Regions from separate parts of the Acidaminococcus hominis genome, predicted to be linked through region 2. Evidence: predicted binding sites of a transcription regulator. Region 2 holds the regulator's gene; the other holds the start of a gene.

What was found. The regulator HrcA, encoded in region 2, represses chaperone genes, less so after heat shock. The targets are predictions, from matches to a motif close to TGTTAGCACTCNNNTNANNNGAGTGCTAACA.
Region 1: LKE88_RS09470 (Hsp20/alpha crystallin family protein) is a predicted target of HrcA. The motif match lies at 2,153-2,183, and genes of this name have one in related genera.

What each region holds. Positions count from the first base shown of each region.
Region 1 is NZ_JAKVMG010000001.1:2,095,869-2,099,906, forward strand. Features, by position in the region: gene LKE88_RS09445 (IS30 family transposase) at 1-83, shown strand, start outside; tRNA gene LKE88_RS09450 (tRNA-Lys) at 270-345, opposite strand; gene LKE88_RS09455 (heat-shock protein Hsp90) at 497-838, opposite strand; gene LKE88_RS09460 (C39 family peptidase) at 987-1,790, shown strand; gene LKE88_RS09465 (TIGR04076 family protein) at 1,802-2,068, shown strand; gene LKE88_RS09470 (Hsp20/alpha crystallin family protein) at 2,313-2,756, shown strand; gene LKE88_RS09475 (tryptophan transporter) at 2,958-3,527, shown strand; gene LKE88_RS09480 (energy-coupling factor ABC transporter ATP-binding protein) at 3,520-4,038, shown strand, end outside.
Region 2 is NZ_JAKVMG010000001.1:1,022,691-1,026,728, reverse strand. Features, by position in the region: gene hemW (radical SAM family heme chaperone HemW) at 1-1,142, shown strand, start outside; gene hrcA (heat-inducible transcriptional repressor HrcA) at 1,235-2,278, shown strand; gene grpE (nucleotide exchange factor GrpE) at 2,288-2,890, shown strand; gene dnaK (molecular chaperone DnaK) at 2,949-4,038, shown strand, end outside.

The sequences.
Region 1 (4,038 bases), 1.1 Mb from region 2:
GTCGTGTTTTGGGCTACCATACGCCGTCAGAGCTATTTGATGCATTCCTCGATGAAGTTTATGCTATTGAGTGTGTTTCTTGATTATAGTTGTTCAAATTCAACTTGCAATTTACCTATATTTTATTTATTATATCATGAAGTAATGAATTTTTCTGAACCTTTTTGGCGAAAAATTGGGACGCAGGAACTATCGGGAGGCTCGTTTTGTCCCGGGTCAGGCTTGGGGAAAAAAAAAGGAGCAGGCTTTTGGCCTACTCCTTGGGATTTTGGTGATCCACCCGGGACTTGAACCCGGGACACCCTGATTAAAAGTCAGGTGCTCTACCAACTGAGCTAGTGAATCATAAGAAACAGCTTTATAATTATAGCGGATTTTGAGGAATATTGTCAAGGGCTATTTTCGTGAAATTAATGTTTGTGCCGCTGCTCAGTGGTCCTATCCTTGGTTTGGACAGAAAAAAGCCAGGGAAGGAATTACCTTCCCTGGTGAGCCCTTAGGCCAACAATTCCAGCAGTTTGGCTCCGGCGGTGCAGGCCGGGCAGAAGCAGTATTTGCCGCCGCTTGCCTTGACTTCCTGGGCCTTGGCCAGCATTTGGGCAGCTTGGTCAGCGCCGAACGCTTTTTTGGCTGCTTCGGAAGCAAAGAAAGGAATGACCGCATCGATGGTGTTGACATCTTCCTTCAGGGCCGCATGGAGCAGAGCGGTCAGATTGGCTTGGGCAGCAGTGCCTTCTGCATCCAGCCATTTCTGGGCCAGTTCTTTTAAGCCGCCGTAAACGCTGGGCGCAGCAACCAGATTTTTCACTTCAGCAACAATTTCCTCGTGTTTATCCATGATGATCCATCCTCTATTGTAATAACTTTTATTACATTATACACCCAATTTAGGGGGAGCGCTAGGTTTTTTTGGGAAAATCCTTTATAATAAATTCCATAGTAAGTTTCTTGGAGATGGCAGGACTTTCCTGCAGAAAGGATGTAATATGCAAAAGACCAAAAAACTGTTTTCCTTGGGGCTGCTGGCCCTGTGCTTGAGCTTGGGACTGCATTTTCCCGTCCAGGCAGCAGATTATACCAATGATATGAAAATCCCGGGAGCGGCCAAAATAACCGTCAATGAGGGGGCTGCCTCCATTGACCGGCAGTTGGACCACCAGCCGGATCCCTATTTTGCCCACCCGGATTTTTACCATATGAAGGGCAAAGGCTCCCTCCTCCTGCTGCCCCATTTCCAGACCCTCCAGCAGTCCAGTGAATGGTCCTGTGGACCGGCCGCGGCCCTGATGGTGCTCAACTGGTACGGCAAGCGGGACGGTTGGTCGGAGCAAAAGCTGGCGGACCTGCGCCATTCCTGCAAGGACCTGAAGGTAAACGGCTTCCCGGAGGGGTATCCCGGCACCACCCTGGCCCAAATGGAAGACATTTTCCAAAAGGTGGGGGGCTTTAAGACCATCAGTTCCACGGACTATGCCCGGAAAGGCAAGACCTTTGGCCCGGAAGATATCAAACGCTTCCTCCAGCAGGGGCGTCCCATTATGGTATGCTGGATCGACTGGGGCGGCCATTGGCAGGATATCATCGGCTATGATGATATGGGTACGGAAAATCCCCAGGATGATGTAGTCATCATGGCGGACCCTTACGATACCACGGACCATAACCAGGACGGCTACGGGATTTATCCGGCGGCCCGGTTCTTTGCCCTGTTTGATATGTTTGGTTCCTTCCCGGAAAGCGAAGGGGGCAATCACAACCTGTTTTTGGTAGCGTACCCGGACGGGCAGTAAGGAGGCGGCTGATGACAAGACCCAAGATTACCATTCGGGTGGTGGACAAAAAGGGCCCCAGGGGCTGCCACCACGGCCATACAGCCGGCTGTACCTTTGACTGGGATACCCAGCGGGGACAGCTTTGCCCCATGGCCCAGCACGTGCTGTTTCCCTATATCGACATTCTCCGCTACGGGGGCATCATCCCCGGCATGAAGGGCAATACCCTGCGGGTAGCCTGCCCGGATGCGGACGTAATCAATATTTTTGAAATCACTGTAGAAAAAACAAATTAACCCAGAAAAAAACGGACGGCCTTTCCCCCAGGTGGGAAGGGCCGTTTTGCGGTGAATAAGAAAAAATAGTAAAAAACTTTGACTAATTAGCACTCAACTATTGACAGTGCTAACAACAAGTGGTATATTATAACCAGAACGAAGGAGAGACCAAGGAAAGGGTTCCCAAAAAGAACCGTTGCAATAGCCTTTCGGTAGTTCCAAAAGCTGACCTTCATGGCCAAGATGAACGGAGGAATGGCTTATGTTACTGCCTAGTGTATTCGATGAAAATGGTTTTGAAGATTTGATGGATGATTTTGATGATATGTTCAGCAGCCGGAATCCTTTGTACGGGAAACATGGCAGAAACATGATGAAGATGGACATTCGGGACGTGGGTGACCACTACGAACTGGATATCGATCTGCCGGGCTTCAAGAAAGAGGAAATCAAGGCGCAGTTGGAAAATGGCTATCTGACCATCCGGGCTTCCAAGGGTTTGGACAAGGATGAGAAGGATAAGAAAGGGCAATATATCCGCCGTGAACGTTCCTATGGTGAATGTGCCCGTACGGTTTATGTAGGGGAAAATATCACCGAGGCCGATGTGAAAGCCAAATACGAAAACGGCATCCTGCAATTGAGCATTCCTAAGAAAGAACCTCAGAAAGAAGAAACCAAGAAATATATCGCTATCGAAGGATAACGAGGAAGGGAACCCTCAGGGAGGGTTCCGGAGAGAATCCCGGAGTCATACGCAAGTATGGCTCCGGGATTTCTTTATGTGTGCACCTGCAAAGGAGACAATGTTTTCTGGAGGAAACACCCTTGACAACACCTTCTATCCCACGTAAACTATAATTTACAATAGTTTTTGAAAAAATTGCGAAAAAAGGAGCAACGGTCAATGGAAAAACAAATTCCGGAGTTAATTACTGTCGAAGCAGCTCGGGACACCCATCGCTGGGTGGCAGTCACCGCTCTTTTGCTGGCAATCGGCGTTATTCTGCACACCATCAGCCCCAACGTAGGAGGCGTAACCCCCAACTGGACCATTGCCATGTATTCCATTACCATTTGCCTGACCCGTCCCAGCCTGAGCCGGGCCCTGGGAATAGGCTTTGTGGCCGGCTTGACCCTGATTCCCTCCTCTAAATCCGCGTTTCCCCTGGGCAACCTGGCCAGTGAACTGTGCGGCGCAGCTACTGCCTGCATTCTGGTAAAGGCCTTTGCCCTGACCCATTTGGAAAACCTGCGGGTAAAACCCTTTATTGTGGGCTTTTTGGCCACCTTTGTCAGCGGGTCAGTATTTACCCATATTCTGAAATTGGTTCTGGGTTTGCCTTTGGTTGTGTGGATCCGGGCCATGCTGCCTCTGGTAGCTGTGATTGCCCTGGTGAACGCCCTGGTAACCCAGGCCCTGTACGGCCCGGTCCGGAAGATTTTCTTTGCAACGGAGGGTGGACAACATGAGTGAAGCGGCAATTCGGATTTCCGATTTTTATTTTGAATACCTGAACAGCGACCTGGTGCTGAAGGATATCAACCTGACCATCAAGGAAGGCTCCTTTACGGCCATCGCCGGTCCCAGCGGCGCTGGAAAAACCACCCTGTGCAAGGCCATGACGGGAATTGTCCCCCATTATTATGGCGGAAGGTACCACGGCTCGGTAGAAGTTTTGGGAGAAAATATCCAGGGCAAGAAAATTTCTGAACTGGCCATGCGGGTGGGAATTATGCTGGACGACTATGAAAGCCAGATGGTGTCCCTGACGGCGGGAGAAGAAATTGCCTTTGGCCTTTTGAACCATGGTTTTTCTCCAGATGAAGTGGATGCCCGGGTGTCCCAGGCCCTGGCAGAGGTAGGCCTTCCTGGCCGGGAAAATTACCAGCTGGACGAATTGTCCGGGGGCCAGCGGCAGCGGCTGCTGCTGGCGTCTGTACTGGCCTGTCAGCCGGAAATCCTGATTTTGGACGAACCGGTTTCG
Region 2 (4,038 bases):
GTATCTACATTCATATTCCTTTTTGCGTCCATAAATGCTGCTATTGTGATTTTGCTTCCTATCAGATCCAGTCTCCCCAGGTAATGGAAGCGTATACCCGGCGGCTGGTGGAGGAAATTCGCGCCTATGAGCCGGACCTGCCGCTGAGCCCTACGGCTACCATCTACTTTGGCGGTGGTACGCCCAGCGTCCTGCCCCCGGAGCTGCTGGCCCAAATTGTCCAGGCCCTGAAGGACCGGAGGTTCTGGCAGCACCCGGCAGAGGCTACCCTGGAAGCCAATCCGGGCACGGTAACCCTGGAAAGTCTCCGGGCCTATCGCCAGCTGGGCTTTGACCGGCTGAGTATGGGAATCCAATCCTTCCAGCCCGGGGAGCTGGCCCTGATGGGCCGTATCCACACGGCAGAGGAGGCGGCGGAGGCTGTGCAGCTGGCCCGGGAGGCCGGTTTTGCCCGGATTAGCGGGGACTTAATCTACGGGTATCCCACCCAGACCCTGGCGGGAGTCCAGGATTCCCTACAGAAGCTGATTGCCACCGGCGTGGACCATATTTCCGTCTACGGCCTGACTGTAGAGGAGGGGACCCAGCTGGAGCGGCAGCTGGCCAAGGGGCAGCTGAGCCTGCCCCCTGACGAGGCGGTGGACGCCATGTACGACTACCTGATGGACGCCCTGCCCCAGGCCGGGTACCAGCGCTACGAAATCGCCAACTTCGCCCGGCCCGGCCAGGAGTCCCTCCACAACCAGGTATACTGGCATTACCTGCCCTATATGGCCTTTGGCTGCGGGGCCTGCCGGTTTAATGGTAAGCGTCGGGAAACCAATCCTGCGGGTATCCGGGAATATATTGAAGGAAAACCCCTGGAAGTGGAAACCCTCACCCCGGAAATCCGTCGGGAGGAGCTGGTCTTTATGAGCCTGAGAACCCGGCAGGGGCTGAACCTGATGGAGTTTCAGGAGCGCACGGGAACGGCCTTCTTTCCCTTTTATGAAACAGCCTGGGAGGAGTGCCAATCCCGGGGCTGGCTGGAGCAGGAGGGGGACAATATCCACCTGACGCCCCAGGGCATGCGCTTTGGGAATCTGGCCTTTGAGACTTTTCTCACGGTGCCGCCGGAGGCTAAAAAAGAAAAAAATATTTAGTCAAAAGTATTGACAATTTGACTAAATAGGTGTATCTTTACCATTAGATGTTAGCACTCCAATGGTTTGAGTGCTAACAATCTAGAAAAGAGATGATTACAGTGCTAAGTGACCGCAAGAAAAAAATACTTCAACTCATCATTGAAGATTATATCGAAACGGCTGAGCCTGTAGGATCTCGCACCATCGCCAGAAAATACAACCTGGGAATCAGCCCCGCTACCATCAGGAACGAAATGTCCGACCTGGAGCTTTTGGGCTATTTGGAGCAGCCGCACACTTCGGCTGGCCGGATTCCCTCCGCAGCAGCCTACCGCTACTACGTGGATTCTCTGGTGAAACCGGACACCCTCTCACCCAATGATGTGGCGCTGATCAACAGCTGGTACCGGGAACGGGTACACAGCATCGACGACATTTTTCAGTCCACCGCCAAGATATTATCCAGGATGAGCAAGAACGTGTCCGTGGTGCTGGCCAACAAGGACCGGGAAAGTGCTTTTTCCTATATCCGGTTCCTGCCCCTGAATGAGCATCAAGCCATTTTGTGCATCGTAGAAGATGACGGGCAGATGGATAATGGTGTAATCCAAATCCCTGCCGGCATGAGCAAGATGGAAATGGATGCCCTGGCAGAACGGGTGACCAACAGACTTCATGGGATGAAGCTGAACGATATCACCGATGCGGTTCTGCAAGAAGTGCGCGACACCCTCCAAGGGGACAAAGCCCTGTACGTTTCCCTGATCAAGGGAATCCGGCAAATGCAGTCCGGACAAAGTGAGGACAAGATGTTCCTGGGAGGCACCAAGCAGCTGCTGAGCCAGCCGGAATTTCGGGATCCAGAACGGATCAAGGAGCTGCTCAGCGTCCTGGAAGAGGAGCAGATGCTCAAGGATATGCTGAAAGCGGACAGTGCCCATTCGGGCATGCGCGTGACCATTGGCAGCGAAAACAAATTCTCCGGCATTCAAGATTGCAGCATGATTCAGGCCACCTACCGGCTGAACGGACAGGTGATTGGAACCCTGGCCGTACTGGGGCCAACCCGCATGGAGTACAAGAAAGTAATTTCCGTTATGGATTACCTGCATGATTACCTACGGGTGGTTATGAGTAAAATAGACGAAAAGTAGGGAGGAACTATGGTAGAAGAACAGCAGAAGGTAAAAGAAGAAACTACTGCCGCAGCTGAAACTGAAGCACAGGCACAAGCCGCCGCACAGGCTGCTGAAAAGGCAGATGCCAAGGCCCAGACTGAGGACGGCAAAGCAGAAGCCGTGGATCCCAAGGATGCCAAGCTTGACGCACAGGCCAAGGAAATCCAGGACCTGCAAAACCGTCTTTTAAGATTGCAGGCAGATTTCGATAACTTCAGAAAGCGCAACAATGAAGAACGGGAACAGCTGAGCCAGTTTGTTACGGCCCAGGTTTCCAAGGAGTTTTTGAAGGTGCTGGACAACTTCGAACGGGCGGAAGAAAGCCTGAAGAACTCCACTGATACCAGCGCCATCCAAGTGGGGATGGAAAAAATCCACAAGCAGTTTGAAAAAGCCCTCAAGAATCTGTCCATCGAGGAAATTCCTGCGGAAGGAAAACCCTTCGATCCCAACATTCATGAGGCCGTTATGCAGGGCGGGAACCCTGACCTGCCGGATGAAAGCGTGGATCTGGTCCTGGAAAAGGGCTACAAGATCGGCGACAAGGTCATCCGCCATTCCAAGGTTCGTGTTGTGCGTAACTCTTAATCAATAGATAACCTTTGCGTAAAGCGTAAGAAGCGAGATTTGACAGGAGGAATTCATTATGTCTAAGATTATAGGTATTGACTTAGGTACCACCAACTCCGTTGTAGCCGTTATGGAAGGCGGCGAACCTACGGTAATCACCACCCAGGAAGGCGGCCGTCTGACTCCTTCCGTTGTAGGCTTCACCAAAAATGGTGAAAGACTGGTAGGCCAGCTGGCCAAACGCCAGGCTGTGTCCAACCCGGAACGGACCATCAGCTCCATCAAACGGCACATGGGCACCAAATACACCGTGACCATTGATGGCAAGGACTACACCCCGGAACAGATTTCTGCCATGATTCTGGAAAAGATGAAGGGCGATGCAGAACGCTACCTGGGCGAAAAAGTAACGGAAGCCGTTATTACGGTTCCTGCCTACTTCAACGACAGCCAACGGCAGGCCACCAAGGACGCTGGCCGGATTGCCGGTTTGGAAGTAAAACGGATTATCAACGAACCTACCGCAGCTGCACTGGCTTACGGCATTGATAAGACCGATGACCATACCATCCTGGTTTATGACCTGGGCGGCGGCACCTTCGATGTGTCCATTTTGGAACTGGGCGACGGCGTATTCGAAGTAAAATCCACCAACGGTGATACCCACCTGGGCGGCGATGACTTCGACCAGCGCATCATGAACTGGATGACCGACGAATTCAAGAAAGACACCGGCATTGACCTGACCGGCGACAAGATGGCTATGCAGCGGATTCGTGAAGCTGCTGAAAAGGCCAAGATTGAACTGTCCAACATGCTGACCACCAACATCAACCTGCCGTTCATTACCGCAGGCGCCAATGGCCCGCAGCATCTGGATATGGACCTGACCAGAGCCAAATTTGACGAAATGACCAGCGACCTGGTTGACCGGACCATCGACTGCACCCACAGAGCCCTGTCCGATGCTAACCTGAGCCCCAAAGACATCAACAAGATTCTGCTGGTAGGCGGTTCTTCCCGTATTCCTGCTGTTCAGGAAGCCATCAAGAGAACCCTGGGCCAGGATCCTGCTCACGGCGTAAACCCTGATGAATGCGTTGCTATGGGCGCTGCCATTCAGGCCGGCGTACTGGCAGGCGATGTAAAAGACGTTCTGCTGCTGG